DNA from 4 places in the Kitasatospora sp. NPDC086791 genome. Region 3 is predicted to be linked to each of the others. Evidence: riboswitches for the same ligand, from Rfam matches in the RefSeq annotation. Region 3 holds a riboswitch; each other region holds the start of a gene.
What was found. Region 3 has a riboswitch for cyclic di-AMP ahead of AB0Q99_RS06140 (glycoside hydrolase family 16 protein). Riboswitches for the same ligand answer to the same signal wherever they lie in the genome.
Positions count from the first base shown of each region.

Region 1: linked by a shared signal. The riboswitch ahead of AB0Q99_RS09445 (NlpC/P60 family protein) and the one ahead of AB0Q99_RS06140 (glycoside hydrolase family 16 protein) in region 3 are both predicted to bind cyclic di-AMP.
Region 2: linked by a shared signal. The riboswitch ahead of AB0Q99_RS20495 (LysM peptidoglycan-binding domain-containing M23 family metallopeptidase) and the one ahead of AB0Q99_RS06140 (glycoside hydrolase family 16 protein) in region 3 are both predicted to bind cyclic di-AMP.
Region 4: linked by a shared signal. The riboswitch ahead of AB0Q99_RS33430 (transglycosylase family protein) and the one ahead of AB0Q99_RS06140 (glycoside hydrolase family 16 protein) in region 3 are both predicted to bind cyclic di-AMP.

Region 1 covers NZ_JBFBOC010000004.1:106,673-111,808, reverse strand. The annotation lists gene AB0Q99_RS09455 (hypothetical protein) at 1-738, opposite strand, end outside; gene AB0Q99_RS09450 (NlpC/P60 family protein) at 918-1,964, opposite strand; gene AB0Q99_RS09445 (NlpC/P60 family protein) at 2,191-3,312, opposite strand; cyclic di-AMP (ydaO/yuaA leader) riboswitch at 3,323-3,476, opposite strand; gene AB0Q99_RS09440 (NlpC/P60 family protein) at 3,815-4,852, opposite strand; gene AB0Q99_RS09435 (NYN domain-containing protein) at 5,052-5,136, opposite strand, start outside.
Region 2 covers NZ_JBFBOC010000014.1:116,313-121,448, reverse strand. The annotation lists gene purB (adenylosuccinate lyase) at 1-451, shown strand, start outside; gene AB0Q99_RS20500 (MFS transporter) at 596-2,131, opposite strand; cyclic di-AMP (ydaO/yuaA leader) riboswitch at 2,444-2,624, shown strand; gene AB0Q99_RS20495 (LysM peptidoglycan-binding domain-containing M23 family metallopeptidase) at 2,627-3,637, shown strand; gene AB0Q99_RS20490 (DUF2470 domain-containing protein) at 3,887-4,606, opposite strand; gene AB0Q99_RS20485 (RidA family protein) at 4,737-5,136, opposite strand, start outside.
Region 3 covers NZ_JBFBOC010000002.1:497,139-502,274, forward strand. The annotation lists gene AB0Q99_RS06125 (phosphotriesterase) at 1-99, shown strand, start outside; gene AB0Q99_RS06130 (alpha/beta hydrolase-fold protein) at 638-1,780, shown strand; gene AB0Q99_RS06135 (phenolic acid decarboxylase) at 1,900-2,229, opposite strand; cyclic di-AMP (ydaO/yuaA leader) riboswitch at 2,630-2,759, shown strand; gene AB0Q99_RS06140 (glycoside hydrolase family 16 protein) at 2,761-4,089, shown strand; gene AB0Q99_RS06145 (hypothetical protein) at 4,192-4,845, opposite strand; gene AB0Q99_RS06150 (IclR family transcriptional regulator) at 5,047-5,136, opposite strand, start outside.
Region 4 covers NZ_JBFBOC010000052.1:8,180-13,315, reverse strand. The annotation lists gene AB0Q99_RS33450 (serine/threonine-protein kinase) at 1-208, shown strand, start outside; gene AB0Q99_RS33445 (MazG family protein) at 468-1,490, shown strand; gene AB0Q99_RS33440 (SDR family NAD(P)-dependent oxidoreductase) at 1,561-1,986, opposite strand; gene AB0Q99_RS33435 (cytochrome P450) at 2,252-3,568, shown strand; cyclic di-AMP (ydaO/yuaA leader) riboswitch at 3,811-3,978, shown strand; gene AB0Q99_RS33430 (transglycosylase family protein) at 3,980-4,786, shown strand; gene eno (phosphopyruvate hydratase) at 5,058-5,136, shown strand, end outside.

The DNA of each region.
Region 1 (5,136 bases), on a different contig from region 3:
GACGTCCCGGGTCAGCTCGGGGGCGATCTGCTGCGGGCCGCGGCCGCAGTCGCGGTAGGCGGTCCAGTCGGCGACGCCCTCGGAGAGCCACAGCGGCGTCCAGGCCCGGGTGTCGGACCTGGTCGCGACGTGGGTGGCCTCGTGCGTGATGACCACCTGCCGGCCGAAGTCGCTCAGCCGCCCGTACGCCTCGGGGTTGACCAGCACCCGGTCCGCCGGGGTGTGCCGGGGCGCGCCGGGGGCGGCCACGGTGACCGCCGCCATGCCCGCCCAGCCCGCCGGGTCGACCTCCAGCAGCCGGGCGAACTGCTCCTCGGTGGCGGGCAGTTCGAGCAGCAGCCGGCCGGGCCCGGCGCTGCCCCAGACCTCCTCGACGGCCGGCACCGCCCGGTCCCCCACCGCGACCAGCCCGACCGGGTCGGGGCCGTCGGTCGAGCCGAGCACCAGGCAGCGCGCGCCCGGCGCCGACCGTCCGGGGCCGAAGTCCCAGAGCGCCGGCGGCCCGCTCGCGCTCTCCTCGCGCTCGACCCGCCAGCCGTCCCCGGTCCGGGCCAGGGCGATCCGGCGCGGGTACACCACGGGGTCGTCGTCGTACCCGGCGATCCGCACGGCCAGGTCGGCCGCGGCGGTCAGCCGGTCCGGCCCGTCGCCCGCGGCGAACACCAGGTTGCGGTACGCCGCCCCGGCCACCGGAAGCCCCGACCGGGCCGGCAGCGAGCGGGCCCGCTCCGCCAGCACCGCCGCCACCTCGCCGTGCGGGTCGGCCGCCGACCGGGCCGGTGCCGCGGCCGGGGCGAGCGGCGGCAGCGACAGCTGGGCCAGCCCGCCGACCGCGAGCAGCAGCGCACCCCGCCGCGACAGTGCGTGACGGGGCCGGGCTGTCGGAGCGGAGCCGTAGGGGCCGCCGGGCGACGCGCTCAGAGCCGGACCACCCCCGAGACCGGCATGGCGTTGACGCTCTCGTAGCGGACCCTGGCGCCCGGGTAGGGGGCGTGCACGATCACCCCGCCGCCGGCGTACATGCCGACGTGGTGCATGTCCCGGTAGAAGATCACCAGGTCTCCCGGTCGCGCTTCGGAGAGGTTGATCCGCCGGCCGGCGTACGCCTGGGCCTGCGAGGTCCGCGGCAGGGTCACTCCGGCCTGCCGCCAGCTGTAGTACATCAGACCGGAGCAGTCGAACGCGCGGGGCCCGGTGGCCCCGTAGACGTACGGCGATCCGACCATCCGCACCGCGGCGGCCAACGCGGCCGCCCCGCGCTCGGAGGCGGGCGGGGTGGAGCCGAGGTCCAACCGGTCGGTGCCGCGGGTGGCGCGCTGCTCGGCCTCCCTGGCGTCCTGGGCGGCCATCCTGGCCCGTTCGCCGCTGCCCAGGCCGTTGAGCAGCTTCTGCGCGGCGGCCAGCCGCTGCTGGATCTGCTGCTTGGTGTCGGCGAGCGAGCGGCGGGCCTCGTCCAGCTCGGCGAGCTTGGCGGTCGCCTCGGTGCGCCGCTGGTCGAGCCGGCGCTGGCGGGTGACCAGCTCGTGCAGCCTCTCCTGTTGCCGCTGCGCCGCCTGGCCCATGGTCCGGGCCAGGGAGAGGTAGCCCTCCGGGTCGGGGGACAGCATCAACTGGGCGGTCTGGGTCATCCCGCCGCCGCGGTACTCGGCCCCGGCCACGGTCGCCAGGCCGCCGCGCAGCTCGTTGAGCTGGTCCTGGGCGACGGCGAGCTCGCCCTGCAGGATCGTCGTCTCGCCCTGGAGGCGCCGCTGGGTCTCCTGCGCCGCGTTGTACTTCTCCGACGCCTGCTCGGCCTCGTCGTAGAGCTGCTCGACCTGCGCCTTGACGTCCTTGCGGTCGGCCGGGTCCGGACTGCCGGGGGCAGCCTGGGCGCTGCCGCCGGTCGCCACGCCGAGCGCGGTGGTGGCGGCCGCCGTCAGGACCAGCGCCCGGGCGAGCAGGTGGGAACGGCGGTGCACGGGCATGGCGGCAACGGCTCCAATCCGGCGGCGCGGCCCCGCCGCCGCCCCGGTGCGGGCGGTCGTCGAGCGGGAGTCCGGTGGCAGACGTTAGCGAGTCCGGGCAAGCGAGTCCAAACCCCTCCGGACCCGAATATTTGACCCGTAATCGGACATCAGGTCGGCCCGTCGGAAAAGCCGCAGGCCCGGCCTTCCGTGGCGGAAGACCGGGCCCGGAGGCGCCGAGGGCGGGTCAGACCCGCACGATGCTGCTCAGCGGCATGTTGCTGACGGCCTCGTAGCGGACCGAGGCACCCGGCTTGGGCGCGTGCAGCACCTGGCCGTTGCCGGCGTAGATGCCGACGTGGTGGGCGTCCCCGAAGAAGATCAACAGGTCGCCGGGCTGGGCCTGGGACAGGTCGGAGCCGATCCGGGTGCCGGCGTGCGCCTGCTCCTGCGAGGTGCGCGGCAGCGAGACGCCGACCTGGTTGAACGCCCAGACCATCAGGCCGGAGCAGTCGAAGGAGCCCGGGCCGGTGGCGCCCCACACGTACGGGCTGCCGACCTTGGAGGCGGCGGCGGACAGCGCGGCGGCACCGCGCGAGCTGCCGGGGGAGGGCAGCTTGCCGGCCGGCGTGGACGAGGGCGTGGAGAGGTCGGTGCGGCTGGTGTCGCGCGAGGCGCGGTCGGCGGCCTGCTGCTGCGCCTTCGCGGCGTCGGCCTGGGCCTTGGCGTCGGCGGCGGCCTTCTCCTCGGCCGCGCGCAGCGCCTGGCGCTCCTGGTCGGTGAGCGTGTTGAGCAGGTCCTGGGCGGCCTTCAGCTTGTTCTGGACCTCGTCCTTGGAGGCCTTCAGCTGCTGGGTGGTGGACTCCAGCTCGGCGAGCTTGCCCTGGGCCTCGGCGCGGTCCTGGTCAAGCTTGCGCTGCTGCTCCTGGAGCTGCTTCAGCTGGTTCTTCTGGGTGTCACCGGCCTGGTTGAGCGTGCCGGCCTGGGAGAGGAAGTTGTCCGGGCTGGACGAGAACATCAGCTGGACGGTCGGGGATATGCCGCCGTTGCGGTACTGCTCCCCGGCGATCTGGGCGAGGCCGCCCTGCAGGTCGGTCACCTGCGCCTGCTGACGGGCCACCTGGTCCTGCAGGCCCGAGACCTGCTTCTCCAGCTCCTGCTGCTTCTCCTGGGCGGCGTTGTACTGCTCGGTCGCCACCTCGGCCTGCTCGTTGAGCTGGTCGACCTGCGCCTTGACCTGGTCCTTGGTCGGCTGCGGGTCGGCGTGCGCGCCGGACTGCGCGGAGAGGGCGACGGCTGCGGCGGCGACACCGGTCATGATCGAGACCCGGGTGCGGCCTGCGGGCTTGGGACGACGATGGGACGCCACGAAGGCGGACTCCTTCTTCCTACGTCCGCCTACCGGGTGAGCTGACGGGTTCGGGCCGGAAGGATGCCCTACGACGCCTCACGGCCGTTCCACCGGCCGACCTGGCGCCGATTCACCCCGGAGGAACGTGGTTCCCCGGCTCCGCTCCGCAGCGCCCGCGGTTACTGGGCTCCCCTGTCGGGCAGTCGTTCCGACCTGCCCCGCTGCCTCGCGAACTCGGCGGTGACCACCACCGCCACCCTGGCTGGGTGATCGACACTGCAGTGGTCTGGGGCATGACCCTAGTAACTGAACCGTGATCGGTTCAAATCCTTGTCAGAAAAAAGACGGAAGATTACCCAAGTTCTTTTGTGAAAATGACCGATGGTGATCGCCGCCGCACGCAAGGCTGATCAGATCTCACCGACTGGTCGCGAAACGCTCGAAAACCCGAACACCACCCCCGGTACGAGGGTGGTGCGGATCACACGGCCCGGACGAACCTCTCCGGCGTGTCGGGCCGTCAGACCCGGCGGATGGTGTTGATCGGCATCGCGTCGGCCTTCATCACCTTCACCACGTCACCGGTGTGCGGCGCGTGGACCACCATGCCGTTGCCGATGTACATCCCGACGTGGTGCATGTCGCCGCCGTAGATGACGAGGTCGCCGGGCTGCGCCGCGGCCAGCCCGGGCACCGCGGTGCCGTAGTGGCCCTGCTCCTGCGAGGTGCGCGGCAGCGAGACGCCCGCCTGGCCGTACGCCCAGAGCATCAGGCCGGAGCAGTCGAAGGTGCCCGGCCCGGTGGCGCCCCAGACGTACGGCGAACCCTGCTTGCTCATCGCCTTGGCCACGGCCACCGCCGCGTAGCCGCTGGCCGGCGGCAGGTTGCTCAGGTCGACCCGGTCGCTGCCGCGCGAGGCCCGGTCGTCCTGCGCCTGCTGGGCCTTCAGCGCGGCGCGGTCGGAGGCGCTGAGCGAGTTCAGCAGGTCCTGGGCGTCCTTCAGCTTGGCGTTGACGTCCGCCTTGGCCTGGTTCAGGTCCTTGGTGGTGGTGTCGAGCGAGGCCAGCACGGCGGCCGCCTCGGCCTTCTCCTGGTCCAGCCGGCGCTGCTGGTCCAGCAGCGCCTTGAGCGCCTCGGCCTGGCTGGCGCTGGCCTGCTCGACGGTGGACGCCTTCTGCAGGTAGCCGGACGGGTCGGAGGAGAGCATCAGCTGGACCGAGGGGTCGATGCCGTTGGTGCGGTACTGCTCCCCCGCGACCTGGGCCAGACCGCCCTGCAGCTGCGTCATCTGCTCCTGGCCGCGGGCCACCTGGTCCTGCAGCTGGTCGGCCTGCTTGCGCAGCTGGTCGGCCCGCTCCTTGGCGCCGTTGTACTTCTCCGCCGCCTGCTCCTGCTCCTCCTGGAGCTGGTCGATCTGCGCCTTCACGTCCGTCTTGTTCGGCTGCGGCGCGGCGTGCGCGGCCACCTGGGCGGAGAGGGCGACCGCGGTCGCCGCGGCAGCGGTGAGCACGGAGACCCGCGCGCGGCTCGGCTGCTTGGGACGGCGGTGGGAGGCCAAGAGACCGGCTCCTTCTTCCAACGGACTCACCCGATCGGATGAGAATCCGGAAAATAGGTTTGACGCCAGACCCTAGTGCGGATCTACCCGTTTTGCCACTCCCCCGAAGGCGTGAACTCCGTTTCCCCCATCGACTCCACCGGACCCACACACCGCCGCGCGACCGGCGCTGACCAGGCGTCATCCGCCCGGCCCGGACTCAGGGCCGGGCCAGCCGGTTCAGCAGCAGCACCGAGGCCACCGGGCGCGCGCCCGCCTTCCGCACGCCCTCCGCGACCTCCCGG
Region 2 (5,136 bases), on a different contig from region 3:
GGTGCGCCGGGTCGCGCTGCCGGACGCGTTCTTCGCCTTCGACGGCCTGCTGGAGACCTTCCTGACCGTCCTCGACGAGTTCGGCGCCTTCCCCGCCGTGATCGAGGCCGAGCTGGACCGCTACCTGCCGTTCCTGGCCACCACCAAGGTCCTGATGGGCGCGGTGCGCGCGGGTGTCGGCCGGGAGACCGGGCACGAGGTCATCAAGGAGCACGCCGTCGCCTCCGCGCTGGCGATGCGCGCGGGCGCCCGGGAGAACGAGCTGCTGGACCGCCTGGCCGCCGACGAGCGGATCCCGCTTGACCGGGCCGCGCTGGACGCGCTGCTGGCCGACAAGCTCTCCTTCACCGGTGCGGCCGGCGCCCAGGTCGCCGAGGTGGTCCGTCAGGTGGAGACCGTCGCGGCCGCCTACCCGGAGGCCGCCAAGTACGCGCCCGCCGACATCCTCTGATCTCGGCGAGCCGCGCGCTCGGGTGCGGATCGCCTGCTGCGCTTCGCCTGCTGCGCTTCGCCTGACGCGCTTCGCCTGACGCGCGTCCCGTGGTGAGCATTGTGCGATGTGCATTCCCTGAAGCGCAGTCGAGTTGACGTGGTGTCAGCTTTCGGGCGAGGGCCCCGCCGCCGGACCGGTGGCGGGGCCCTCGTGCGTGTGGACGTGGCCCGGGTCGAGCGGCGGGGTGGTGCCGCAGATCCACTCGCAGTTCGGCTCGGCCACCGGGTGGTCCTCGGGGGCGAGCACATTGCCCCGGACGGTGGCGAAGGCGATCAGCCCGCCGCCGGCCAGCAGGCCCGCGCAGATCAGCATGGCGGTGTGGAAGGCGGAGTCGACCGCGGCCGGCACCCGGTAGGCGTCGCCGCTCAGCCCGGCCAGCGCCGGGAGGGCGGCCACCGCGAGCAGACCGGCCGCGCGGGCGGCGGCGTTGTTGACCCCGCTCGCGATGCCCGCGTGGCGGACCTCGACGGCGGCCAGCACGGTGGCCGTCAGCGGGGCGACCAGCAGGGTCATCCCGCAGCCCATCACCGTGACGGCGGGCAGCACGTCCGTCCAGTACGAGGAGTCCGGGCCGATGCGCAGCATCAGCAGCACCCCGGCGGCGCACACCAGCGGGCCGACGGTGAGCGGGATCCGCGGGCCGATCCGCTTCCCGAGACGCCCCGCGCGCGCCGACAGCGCCAGCATCAGCACCGTGATCGGCACCAGTGCGAAGCCGGAGAGCAGCGGCGAGAACCCGGCGACGATCTGCAGCTGCACCACCAGGAGGAAGAAGACGCCGCTGAACGCCGCGTACACGCAGAGGGTGACCAGGTTCACGGAGGTGAACAGCCGGGAGGAGAACAGGCCGAGCGGCAGCATCGGTTCGGGCGTGCGGCGTTCGACGGCCACGAAGGCGGCGCCGAGCAGCACGCCGATCACCCCGGTCGCCCAGACCGTGGCGGACACGCCCTCGCCGGCGGCGGTCAGGGCGTAGGTGATCGCGCCGAGGGCGAGCGCGGCGAGCACCGCGCCGAGCACGTCGAAGCGGCCGGAGGCGCTCTCGTCCCGGCTCTCCGGTACGGACCGGGTGGCGACCGCGATCACGGCCGCGGCGAGCGGCAGGTTCAGCAGGAAGATCCAGCGCCAGCCGGGGCCGTCGACCAGCCAGCCGCCGAGGAAGGGGCCGACCGCGGCCGACACCCCGCCGAGGCCGGACCACAGGCCGACCGCCGCCGAACGGTCGTCAGGGTGGAAGACCGCCTGGAGCATGGCGAGTGAGCCGGGAGTGAGCAGCGCCCCGCCGATGCCCTGGACGGCGCGGGCGGCGATCAGCACCTGGATGGTCGGCGCGACGGCGCAGGCCGCGGAGGCGACGGCGAACCAGACCACGCCGATCAGGAAGACCCGGCGCCTGCCGTACCGGTCGCCGAGCGCGCCGCCGAGCAGGATCAGGCCCGCCAGGGTGAGTAGATAGGAGTTCAGCGTCCATTGCAGGGACGCCAGGGAGGCGCCGAGGTCGGCGCCGATCCGGGGCAGGGCGACGTTCACCACGGTGCCGTCGAGCATCGCCATGCTGGAGCCGAGCACCGTCGCCAGTAGTACCCAGCGACCCTGCGCGGTGCTCAGGCGCAGGGTGCCGGCCTCGGAGGTGGCCACGGCCCGATCCTGCGCCCCGCGGGGCGCACGTGACAAGGGTCACCGGCGGGTGTGTCGGTGGCGGGCGCTGCGTGAGCGGGCGACCGCGTGGCGTGGCCGACTTCGGCGCAGGGTCGTGGATCAGTGGCGCGGGGTGAATGGATTGTGTACACACCGTGCCGTGGTCCATTCGGAGGGTCACCGGACTTCCGGGGGTCGTTGCGGGTTCAAGAGATCGACATTGCTTCACCTGAACGGATGGGTTTTAGTTCAGCGACCGCCCGGCCAGTCCGGACGGATCCACCGGGTGGAACGCCAAGTCCTGCCGCTGCCCGGTGGTTCGAACTGAACTCTGTACGGCAGGAGCGGGGGACCCACAGGTAAGTCGCCGGACCGGAGTTCGCGCCTCAGGGCGCGGGCGTCCAGGACCGGCTTGGGGTGAAGCCGCGCATGCGGCCGGGCAACTCCAGCCCGAACCCGACAGCTCACCTCGCAGGCGTCGGAGAGGAAACTTCCATGCCTGCTCAGGCTCGTCGTATCGCCCTGCCCCGCGCCGCCCGCATCGGCATCGCCACCGCCGTCACCGGTGTCTCCTTCGCCCTTCCGCTCGTGACCGCGATGAGCGCCCAGGCGCACACCGCTCCGGCCGCCCCGGCCGCGCCCGCCGCGGCTGCTGCCGCCGTCACCGCCGGTACCGCTGGTGCCGCTGACGCCAAGCCGGCCGCGCAGGCCGCTCCGGCCGCCGCGGCCGCCACGTCCGAGAGCTACCGCGTCGTCAGCGGTGACACCCTGTCCAAGATCGCCGTCGCCAAGCACGTCGAGGGCGGCTGGCACGCGTTGTACGAGCAGAACCGCTCGGTCGTCGGCGCCAACCCGAACCTGATCTTCCCGGGCCAGCACCTCACCTTCGCCGGCCACGCCGCGGCGCCGGCCGCGGACACTGCCCCGGCTGCCCCGGCTGCCCCGGCTGCCCCGGCCAAGCCGGCCGCTCCGGCTGTCGCCGCCAAGCCGCAGGCCCAGGTCAAGACCGTGGCCGCCAAGCCGGCCGCCCCGGTGCAGACCCAGGTTCAGACCGCCGCTCCGGCTTCGGCCGTGACCGCCGCTCCGGTCGCCGCCACCTCCGGCTTCGTCGCGCCGCTGGCCAACCCGAAGCTCGGCACCGCCTACGGCGTGGCCGGCTCGATGTGGGCCTCCGGCCACCACACCGGCCAGGACTTCGTGGCCTCCACCGGCACCCCGCTGCGCGCCGTCGCCAACGGTGTCGTGGTCAAGGCCGGCAACGGCGGTGCCTACGGCAACGAGGTCGAGATCAAGCTCGCCGACGGTCACTACGCCGAGTACGCGCACCTCTCCGTGATCGGTGTGAAGATCGGTCAGACCGTCACCGTCGGCCAGCAGATCGGCCTCTCCGGCGCCACCGGCAACGTGACCGGCCCGCACCTGCACTTCGAGATCCGCACCGGCTCGGAGTACGGCTCGGACATCGACCCGGTCGCCTACCTGCGCGCGCACGGCGTCGCGCTCTGACCCTCCGGGGATCAGGTCCAGGGTTTCAGGAACCACCGCTGCCGCGGAGCGAATCGATCCTCCGGGATGGTCATGTCGGGTGACCGCTCGACCGGGTGATCGCCGTGCAGTGGACATGGGCGCGGGACACGCCCAGGCCGGCCCGGCTCGCGGGAATCACCTCCCTCGCGAGCCGGGCCGGCCGCTGCCGTTTCCGGGGAGCGGGGCGGTGGGGTGGCGGGGGTGGTGGAGGTGGTGGGGTGTGTCGGGTCAGCCGCGGTGGGCCGGCAGGCCGTAGTGGGCGGCGGTCAACAGGTCGTGCATCCGGTGCCCGAAGTCCTCGGTGTCGCCGGCCGGTTCGGGGAAGACCAGGCGGACGTCGCGGTGGCCGTCGGGGTGGTCCAGGCGCAGCACCAGGCCGTGGCGGTCCAGGGCGAGCGGACGGACGTCCGGGTTCCGGGCGAGCAGCGGCGGGTCGAGGAGGCGGGTGAGGGCCTCGACCGCGTCGGCGTGGTCGTCGGCGAAGTGGGTGAGCATCGCGGCCTCGTGGCGGGCCATCGGGTCGGGGGTGGCGCGGGCGAGGTCCTCGGCGGTGACCGCGCCGGTGCCGTACGGGGTGGCGAGGACGGCGTGGGCGACGTCGACGCGCAGGTGGACGCTGAGGCCGTCGTCGGCGAGGTGGGCCAGGTGCAGTCGGCCGGCCAGGGTGAGCCGGGCGCGGACGCGGTCCCGAACGGCGACCGGGGAGACGTCGGTGACGTCGAGGACGACGGCGAGGCCCTCGGTGGCGTGGGCGGCGGCCACGGTGAGCGGGGCGTCCAGCGGGGCGCGCATCCGCAGGCGGGAGCCGTGGACGGAGACCGGGGTGTCCAGGTCGTGGTGTTCGCCCAGGGCGCGGACGGCGAGCGAGGAGGTCGTGCTGAGCAGGCTCCGGATCCGTTCGGCGGTGCTGGGCTCGGGGACCTCGGTGTCGCCGGTGGGCAGGCTCATGGGCGGACCTCCAGTTGGTTAGGTGAGCCTAACCTAATGTTCGTGCGAGGGTTCGGCAAGCGGGCGTCGGGACGTGCCGGAGGGCCCGGACGCGGGTCCGGGCCCTCCGGGGTGGCGGATGTGGGTGGCGTCAGGCGACGACGGCCTGGGCGTCGATCTCGACCAGCATCGGCTCCTGCGGGAGCTCGGCGAAGATGGTGGTGCGGCAGGGCTTCACGCCGCCGGGCTCGATGTTCTCCTCGATGAACTCGGCGTAGACCTCGTTCATCAGCGGGAAATCGGCCCGCTTGGTGAGGTAGACGCGGAACATCACCACGTCCTCGACGGTGGCGCCGCCGGCCTCGATGATGGCCTTGACGTTCTCCAGGGTGCGCCGGGTCTGCGCCTTCACGTCGCCGTGGTGGAGGTACTCGCCGGTCGCCGGGTCCTGCGGGCCCTGGCCGGAGACCTGCAGGATCGGGCCCTTGCGGACGCCCTGGGAGAACATCCAGGCCGGGGCCGGGGCGCCGTCGGTGCGGATCTCGACCTTC
Region 3 (5,136 bases):
GCCCCACGGCTCGCCCGCGCCTTCGGCCCCGAGCTGCCCGGACTGCTCCTCACCGCCAACCCGGCGGCGGCCTTCGCCGTCGACTGGCGCACCCCGTGAGCCCGGCAGCAGCCCGGGATCGGGCGACGTCGTGCACCGCGTGATGTCGCTCGTCGTGCTCGCCGACTGGCTGGTCGACCCGCCCGCCCGGCGCATCCGCCCGGTCGTGGTGCTCGGCCGGCGGGCCTTCCCGCTGCTGTTACCCGGCCTACGTGCTGCTGCGCGGTCACGCTGTCGACTGGTACCCGTACCCCGTCCTCGACCCGGGCCGGCACGGCGGCTACCGCCGGGTGGCCGGAGCCTGAGTGATGGCCATCATGGCGCCCCGAACCCTCACGCCCGCCGACTGGCCACTCCGGCGCGACCTCAGAGTTCAGAGTTCAAAGTTCACATAACAGATTTCGAAATCTGTTATCTGAACTCTGAACTCTGACAGCTGAAACCTGTCACCTGTTCCCCGTGACCTCCCAGCGATCACCAGCCTTCTCCCAGCTACCGCTAGGGTTGGTCCTCGCGCCCCGGCGGGGGAACCGGGGTGACCTCCTCGGATGTCCCCAGCGGAGGGGACTGGAGTTCGAGGCGTGGGAGCAAGTAGGACATGGGTCTGACGAGCCACAAGGTGCTGGCGCTGACCGTATTGATCGCCGTCGTGGTGATGGGGGGAACGGTCTGGCTGTGGCCCAGGCTGGCGAGGAAGACCTGGCAGGCGGTGCTCGGCCGGATCGGCGCGCTGCTCGCCACCCAGCTCGCGGTGCTCGCGGCGCTCGGCCTGGTGGCGAACAGCTACTTCGCCTTCTACAGCAGTTGGGACGACCTGCTGGGCACCGGTGACGCCGGCCCGGTGGTGATCCACAACAAGGCGGACGCCTCCGGACGCCTCCTGGTGGAGACGATCGGCCACGCCTCGGTCAAGGGCGGCGGCGCGATGGGCCGTGAGCCCAGTCAGTCGGGCGAGATCCGCAAGGTCCGGATCGACGGCGCGGTCAGCCGGCTCTCCACCGAGGGCTACGTCTACCTGCCCCCGCAGTACTTCCAGCCGGAGTACGCGCAGAAGCAGTTCCCCGCCGTGATCGTCAGCACCGGTTTCCCCGGGATCGCCGAGAACCTGATCACCCGGTTCAACTACCCGGGCGCGGCGCTCAAGCTGCTGCAGGAGGGCCGGATGCAGCCGACCGTCATGGTCCTGGTGCGCCCCTCGCCCGCGCTGCCGCAGGACACCGAGTGCGAGGACATCCCGAACGGCCCGCAGTCCGACACGTACTTCACCAAGGACGTGCCCTCGGCGATCCAGGCCAGCTTCCGGGTCTCGTCCGACCCGCAGGCCTGGGCCTTCATGGGCAACTCGACCGGCGGCTACTGCGCGCTCAAGCTGGCCATGCGCCACCCGGACGTCTTCCCGACCGCCGTCGCCCTCTCCGCCTACTACGACGCCGCCGACGACCCGACCACCGGCGACCTGTTCGGCGGCAGCAGGCAGCGTCGGGACGAGGCCAACCTGGTGTGGCGGCTGAAGAACCTGCCGCAGCCGAACGTGTCGGTGCTGCTGGCCGGCACCAAGAGGGGCGACGGCGACTACCGGCGGGAGACCGAGGCCTTCGTGGACGCGGCGCGGAGCCCGATGAAGGTCTCCTACAGCATGCTCGAAAAGGGCGGCCACAACTTCGAGACCTGGAGCGCGCTGCTGCCGTCCTCGCTGGAGTGGCTGTCCCAGCACCTCAGGGTGCCGAACCCGACCGCCTGATCGTCCTGCTGTCCGGCGGAACGCCCACAGACCACAGACCAAAGACCAAAGACCAAAGACCGAAGACCAAAGACCGAACCCCCGGGGCCACAGCCTCGGGGGTTCGGTCGTCACGCGGTTCAGGCCACCCGCTCCAGCGTCCCCGTGTGCAGCTGCCCGACCCGGCCGCCCTCGCCCTCGAAGGTCCAGAAGGCCCGTACCGTCAGCTTGTTGAGGTCCATCACATGGCTGACGGTGATCCCGCTCTGCTCCGTCCAGCTGACGAAGTAGATCTCCGGCGCGACCTCGGCGACGTGCAGTCGCACGTCCTCCCACTGGCCCGCGGACTCGCCGAGGCCCTCCCAGCGCAGCCGCGTGCCGTCGGCCGAGTAGGTGTTGCGGAAGGCCGCGCCGTTGTCGGCCCGGAAGACGTAGGTGCGGCCGGCGAAGGCGGGCGGGGACGCGGTCATGGTGGGGCGGCTCCTCGTTTCGGGTCTTGGTGGTCTTGAGGGTCTTGTGCACTGCGGAAAATGTCGGAGCTCCAATTTATCCGACGGGGCGCACTCGGTCAGATCTTTGCCACGGCAGGGGCAGCCGCCGTGCCACCCGCCGAGGCGTGCGACCGTCACGCGGGCACCCGGCCGGGATCCGGCCGGGCCGGGTGAAGTGATCAACTCGGCCGCTACCCAGCGTCGTTGATCGACACCGCTGTGAGCTGTACGACAACCGGTCCGGCGGAGTTGTCCGTTCACGGACGGCCTGCCTAGCCTGCAACGGTCGTCCGCCGTCGCGGACCCCGCCGCCGGGACGCCGAGTCCCGTCCACCCGCCGGCGGGCCACCGAGCACCACAGCGGACGGGAGCGGGGAAACCGAGGTAGGCGCCCGGTCCGTGCGCTCGCGCGTACGGGGCGAGGCTAGGGGTGAAGCCGTTCCACCGGCGGCCGGGCAACTGCAGCCCGAACCCGACAGCTAACCTCGCAGGCGTCGCAGAGGTCACCCCATGCCCCAGCCTGCTGCCCGGCGCCGCGCGCCGCGTCACGCCCGCCCCTCCCACCGCGGCCGCAACGCCGCCCTCGCCGCCACCGGGGCGCTCGCCATCGGCGGCGCCGGCCTGCTCGGACTGCCGGCCGTCGCCGGCGCCCAGGCCGCCACCGCGCCGACCGCCACCGCGACCACCCCCGCGCCGACCGTCACCCAGGACCGCCTCGGCCCCGCCACCATGGTCGCGGGCAAGGCCGCCACCGCCTCGCTCGGCCTGCACTCCTCGGCCTGCTTCACCGCGAAGACCGTGGGCGTGGGCGTGCGCGACGCGAGCGGCACCAACCTCGACTTCCCCGGCAACGCCTCCGACGTGCAGATCTGCCCGAGCGGGGTGAACTTCACCAGTGGTGCGCGCACCCTGCCCGCCGGGACGTACTCCCAGTTCGGCTTCTGGCAGGACCTCGGCGGGGTCTGGCACAACCTGCCCGCACAGCAGCTGGTGGTCTCGGCCACCGCCCCGACCCAGACCCCGACCCCGACGGCCACGCCCACCCCGGCGCCCACCAAGACCCCGACCCCGGCGCCGACCCCCACGGCGACCCCCGCCCCGACCCCGAGCGCCACGGCGACCCCTACCACTCCCGCGCCGTCCTCCCCGGTCGCCGGCAAGTCGCTGACCTGGTCCGACGAGTTCAACAGCGCGATCTCCTGGGGCCAGCGCTGGGTCGGCGACAAGACCACCTCGTACAAGTACGGGAACCACAACCCGGACGACAACAAGCTGGACTGGCTGAACAAGAACAACGTCAGCGTCGCCAACGGGGTCGCCACCTTCACCGCCACCCCCGGCGGCCCGACCCTGGAGAACGGCAAGCAGTCCTGGAACACCGGCTTCCTGACCACCGAGGGCTCCAGCGAGGGCTTCCAGGTCAAGACCGGCGACTACGCCGAGACCCGGGTCAAGCTGCCCGCCGGCACCGGCGCGTGGCCGGCCCTGTGGACCTGGAAGAACGGCAACGGGGAGGTCGACTCCTTCGAGTACCACCCCGACAACCCGAACCTGCTGGAGCTGACCAACCACGTCAACCCCGGCAACGCGAAGTACTACACCGACGCGAGCGCCGTCGCGAAGGACCAGTGGGTGACCATCGGCACCTACTACGGCGCCGACTCGGTGGACTGGTACGTCAACGGCGTCAAGGTCTTCTCGGACGGCAAGGGCGTCGGCGCCAACTGGTCGGCCTACCTGATCCTCAACCTCTCGGTGTGCGCGGGGCAGTACCACCCCGCGCCGCAGGGGACCGCCCCGATCACCATGGCCGCCGACTACGTCCGCGTCTACCGGTAACCGACGACGCGGAGCACGTCCCACCGGTCGCCGGGAACCGGCAGCCGCTCACCGGCGCCCGGCGCCCGATGGGACGACGCGTTTCAGGAACTCGTTGCTGCTCTATTCGACCGTGATCTCGAACGGCGTCCGGTTGTTTCCCCGGTGCCGGTCGTCCGGGCTCTGCACCGAGACCTCCCCGAGGAGTCGCTCGCCCGAAGGCAGGGTGGGGGAGAGATTCACCCGGACGAGCGCCGTCGCGCTGCGACCCTCTTTCAGGCCGGGCCCGAAGACACAGCGCACCCGGCGGCCGAGCAGGAGCACCTGGCAGTCCGCGGGGAAGTACGGTCCCGTCGCCGTGACCCCCGGCGGCAGGTCGACGGTGACCGTGAACGGCGAGGCGGTGGTGTCCGGGCCCCCGTTGCCGACGAAGCCGTGGACGACCGTGCTGCCGCCGGGCGGCGCCGGGTCCGGGTCGATCCGGACCACCTGCAGATCGGAGTCGGACGGCGCGGCGACCAGGGCGGGCAGGGTGGACACCTCGGGGGCGCCGGACGTGCCCGGCGTGCCCGGCGCGACGACGTCCACCGCCGGGCGGGGCCCCGGCCGATGCAGCGCCCAGGACGGGCCGGTGGCCAGTGCCGCCACCGCGCAGCCCGCCGCCACGGCCGCGACCAGACCGGCCCCGCCGAACCTCCTGCCCCGGTCCTCGCCCCTCACGCCGCCGTGCTGTTCCGTGCCGTCCCTCGCGACGCCCCGTACATCCTGGTGCTTCATCCCGCACACCCTGCTCTCGTGCTCCGGCGACCCGCGCCGTCGCGGGCCGCGTCCGCACCAGGGTTGCCGAGTGGCTGTCGCGACCGGATCCGCCCCGCCCGCCGTTCGCCCGATCGGAGGACGTTCGGCGTCGGCCGGAGCGTGTCCTGCCGGCGAAGGGAGTTGATGTGACGTCAGGCGCCGGGCACCGGACAGCGGTGGTCAGGGGGCGAGCACCTGCCCCAGCCGGGTGGCGATCTGGTGCATCACCGGTACCAGCGAGGCGGCCCCGGCCTGTTCCTCCAGCGCCCG
Region 4 (5,136 bases), on a different contig from region 3:
CACCGACCCCGAGCGCACCTACGACCTCCGCGAGCGCATCGGCCTCCACCTCGCCGCCGCCGGCGACCCCCAGACCGCCTGGCAGTGGCTGCTCCCCGTCCTCCTCGAACGCGAACGCCGCGACGGCCCCCACCACCCCACCGTCCGCCGCCTCCGCCAATCCCTCTCCACCCTCCACCCCACCCCCTGGCCCCCACCACCCCGCTGACCCGAGGCCTCCGACCCGTCCCCGCCCCTCCGCCCACTCCCCTGCAGATCGCCCACGGAGCGGGGAGTGAGAGGTCGGCGGTCGTCCGACTTCCTGTGCGCGGGGCGGTGGGGCTTCCGTGCTCGCCGCTGGTGCTCCGGCCTCTTCTGGGCCGTGGGGGATGGCTGAACGGTCGGCCGGGGGCGATCGGGAGTGGTGGCTGTCGGGGTGGGTGGGGTGACGGCCGTGGTGGGGGGTGGTGGGCGGGTAGGTTCGGGGTGTGACGACGAATGTTCCGGGCGCCAAGTTGATTCTGCTGACCACCACCCACCGGGTGGCTCCCGGCTTGCTGGCGTGGCCGGCGTGGGAGGCGCTGCGGGCGGCGGGGCGGGTGCTGGTGGGGGACGAGGGGCATCCGCAGGTGGCCGCGGTGCGGCAGGCCGGGGTCGTGGTGGAGGTGGTGTCGGCCGGGTCGGCGCCCGCGCTGGCCCGGCTGCTGACCGAGCAGCCCGCCGGGGCCGGGGCGACGGTGTGGCTGGGCGGCCCGGACGGGGATCCGGGGCTGACCGACGCGCTGGCGCGGCTGGCGGTGGAGCGGGCGGGCGAGGTGCCGGAGATCGAGGTGCTGCCGGGCTCGTACGACCTGCCGGGGTCGCGGCTGCTGGACCTGGTGACGGTGATGGACCGGCTCCGCTCGCCGGGCGGATGCCCGTGGGACGCCGAGCAGACCCACGAGAGCCTGGTGAAGTACCTGGTCGAGGAGGCCTACGAGCTGGTCGAGGCGATCGAGGAGGGGGACCGGGAGACGCTGCGCGAGGAGCTGGGCGACGTGCTGCTCCAGGTGTTCTTCCACTCCCGGATCGCCGAGGAGCACCCGACGGAGCCGTTCACCGTCGACGACGTGGCCGGTGACATCGTGGAGAAGCTGATGTACCGGCATCCGCATGTGTTCGGGGACGTCGAGGCCGAGGGCGCCGCCGAGGTGGAGGCGAACTGGGAGCAGCTGAAGGCGGCGGAGAAGTCGGACCGCGAGTCGGTGCTGGACGGTGTGCCGGCCGGGCTGCCCGCGCTGGCGTACGCGGCGAAGCTGGTGTCCCGGGTGCGTCGGGCGGGCTTCACGGGCGTGCCGGACGAGCCCTACGAGCTGCCGGCCGAGCTGACGGCGGAGTCGGCGGGCAGGCTGCTGCTCGCGGTGGTGCAGCGGGCCTACGACGCCGGGGTGGACGTGGACGCGGCGCTGCGCTCGGCCGCGCGCGGTTACCGGGACGCGGTGCGCGCGGCCGAGGGGCTCAAGCCGGAGTAGAGCTTCAAACCCAGAGCCTCAAGCCGGAGTAGGACCCCAAGCCGGAGCCAGGGCCCGAAGGCCCGGGCGCTCAGGCCGCCTTGGCGGTGCTGTCGGCCGGGCACCGCTGCGGCGGGACGAGCTCACCGATGGCCTCGCCGACGAGGACGACGAGTTCGGCGAGCCGCTCCAGGTCGAGGTGGTCGGGCAGGTCGGCGAGGGAGATGATCCGCTCGCCGTCCGGGCCCGCGACGGCGAAGAGGTCGATCGGCCCGAGGTGCTTCTCCGCGGTGTCGACGAGGGCGGCGACGTCGCTGGGGCGGCGGATGTCGCCGGACACGCCGACCACGGGGCATCCCGTCCGGTCGAGCTCGGCGGCGAGGTCCTCGGCGATGCCGACGTGCTGGTCGGCGATCAGCATTCCGGCGGCGCCGGCCGCGGCGAACCGGCGGGCGAGGTCGGTGCCCGACCCGCCGTCGAGGACCGCGATGACGACGACTGACCCGCTGACCCGCATGGTCTGCTCCTCCCTGTGGACGACACCGCACCGGCGCCCACGCGTACTGCGGAGGATCGTAGGCACGTCCTGACCCTCCGCAACAGGGATTACCCCTCAGGTGACCAGACTCACGCCCGCCGTGCGGCCAAGAGCTGTCCAAGAGCTGTCCACGGACCGTCCACGGGTCGTCCACGGAGCGTTGGCGCGCCCGTCGCACGCCGTCGACGGAGGAGCCGCGCACCGTTGACGAAGGGGGCGCGCGCCCACCGGATACGGTCGACCCATGCCAGCTCAACCCGACCCCGCCGGGGCCCAGCCCGACCCCACCGCTCCGCAGCTGTTCACCTGGGAGTTCGCCGCCGACCCGTACCCCGCCTACGCCTGGCTGCGCGAGCACGCCCCGGTGCACCGCACCACGCTGCCGAGCGGCGTGGAGGCCTGGCTGGTGACCAGGTACGCGGACGCCCGGCAGGCGCTCGCGGACGGCCGGCTGTCGAAGAACCCGGCGCACCACAGCGAGCAGGCGCACCGCACCGGCCGGGTGGGCATTCCGGGGGAGCGGCAGGCGGACCTGATGACGCACCTGCTGAACATCGACCCGCCGGACCACACCCGGCTGCGCCGACTGGTGTCGAAGGCGTTCACCCCGCGCCGGGTGGCCGAGTTCGAGCCGCGGGTGCAGCAGCTCACCGACCGGCTGATCGACGGTTTCGCGCAGCGCGGTTCGGCGGACCTGATCCACGAGTTCGCCTTCCCGCTCCCCATCTACGCGATCTGTGACCTGCTGGGCGTGCCGGCCGAGGACCAGGACGACTTCCGCGACTGGGCCGGGATGATGATCCGGCACGGGGGCGGTCAACGCGGTGGTGTGGGGCGGGCGGTGAAGCGGATGCGGGCGTACCTGCTGGAGCTGATCCACCGCAAGCGGGCGGACCTCGGGGACGACCTGATCTCGGGTCTGATCCGGGCGAGCGACCACGGTGAGCACCTGACCGAGAACGAGGCCGCGGCGATGGCTTTCATCCTCCTCTTCGCGGGCTTCGAGACGACCGTGAACCTCATCGGCAACGGGACGTACGCGCTGCTGCGCGACCCGGAGCAGCGCCGGCTGCTGCAGGAGTCGGTGGCGCGCGGGGAGAGCGCGCTGCTGGAGACGGGGATCGAGGAACTCCTGCGCTACGACGGGCCGGTGGAGATGGCGACCTGGCGGTTCGCGACGCGGCCGCTGACCATCGGCGGGGTGGACATCCCGGTCGGCGATCCGGTGCTGGTGGTGCTGGCCGCCGCGGACCGCGATCCGGCCCGGTTCGCGGACGAGAACACCCTGGACCTGGCCCGGAAGGACAATCCCCACCTGGGGTTCGGGCACGGCATCCACTACTGCATCGGTGCCCCGCTGGCCCGCCTGGAGGGGCGTGCCGCGCTGGCCACGCTGCTTTCCCGGCTGCCGGATCTGCGGCTCGCGGAAAGCCCGGAGAATCTGCGCTGGCGCGGTGGCCTGATCATGCGTGGTCTGCGCGAACTTCCGGTCGAATTCAGTCCGGAGAGCCGCTCCCCGCACACGCCTCCGCACTCCCCTTATGCGCCTCCGACACACTGACACAAGGTGACGAAACGCCGGACGGCGCACTGACGGAGCGTCGCCCGATCGTCGTCGGGCGGGGTGTGAACAACCATCAACCCGGACATAGCGACTCGGTTGGTAGGCGATCGGGCACGCGCCGTAATTTCTGTGTGATATCGGTGATATGAGCTTGTGATTGGTCTGAGGATCTGTCTAGTCTCCCTGGAGTTCGCAGCTGCGGACCTCGTGCGCGGAACGCCGAATCCTGCCCGCCGCGCACGGGAAACCGACCAGACCCTGGGCAGGGGCGGGGGAACCAGGTTTGTTGCCGTCCCCACGGCTTGGGGTGAAGCCGCCCGAGCGGAATCGTTTCCGCGCACGGCGGCCGGGCCACCTCCCGGTCCGAACCCGACAGCTCACCTCGCAGGCGTGTGGAGAGGGACCTTCATGCTGTTCGTTGGATCTGGCCGTCACCGTCGTCGCACCCAGGCCGAGAAGGCCATCGCCGTCGCCGGTGTGGCCGGCGTCGGACTCGCGATGCCGCTCCTCACCGCCACCGGTGCCTCCGCCGCCCCCGCCTCCACCTGGGACTCCGTCGCCCAGTGCGAGAGCGGCGGCAACTGGAGCATCAACACCGGCAACGGCTTCTACGGCGGCCTGCAGTTCACCTCCAGCACGTGGAAGGCGTACGGCGGCACCGCGTTCGCGCCGCAGGCCAACCAGGCCAGCAAGGGCCAGCAGATCGCGATCGCCGAGAAGGTGCTCGCCTCGCAGGGCCCGGGCGCCTGGCCCGTGTGCTCCAAGAAGGCGGGGCTGAGCAAGGGCGGCGCCCCGGCCGCCGTCGACACCTCCTCGGACGCCAAGCCGCAGTCCGCCCCGCAGCAGCAGACGCCCAAGCGCCAGGCCCAGAAGCCGGCGGAGAAGCCGGTCCAGAACCCGGTGCAGAAGCCTGCCGAGAAGCCCGCCCAGAAGCAGGCCCCCAAGCACGCCGCGCCCGCGCAGGCCGAGAAGCCCGTCGACCAGGCGGCGCAGCAGTACGTCCCCAAGCACGCGGCCCCGCGCGCCGACCAGCCGGCGGCCCCGACCACGCAGACCGGCCACGACTACACCGTCCGCTCCGGTGACACCCTGTCGTCCATCGCCACCGCCCAGGGCGTGTCCGGCGGCTGGCACGCGCTCTACGACGGCAACCGCGGCACGGTCGGCGGCGACCCGGACCTGATCATGCCCGGCCAGGTCCTGCACCTCGGCTGAGCCCGTCCGCACCGGCCCCGGCGGTGTCCGGGGTGCGGAGAGGGGGTCGGCGCCGCCGGCCCCCTTCGTCCGCATTCGCCCGCCCCGGTGGGACAAGCTGGGACAAGCAGGTGAACTACCGGTGGGTAGTGGGGCCACACGCTGAGACGGGACCGAGGCCGACGTGGCCCCGGGAGCCCGGGCGGTTAGGCTCTGGTCCGTAACGACTCCGCAATCGTTCAGCCGGCAGCACCACCGCCGCCCGGACCCTGCTTCCGCAAGGAGATGCCTCGTGCCGTCCATCGATGTCGTCGTAGCCCGTGAGATCCTCGACTCGCGCGGCAACCCCACGGTCGAGGTCGAGGTCGGCC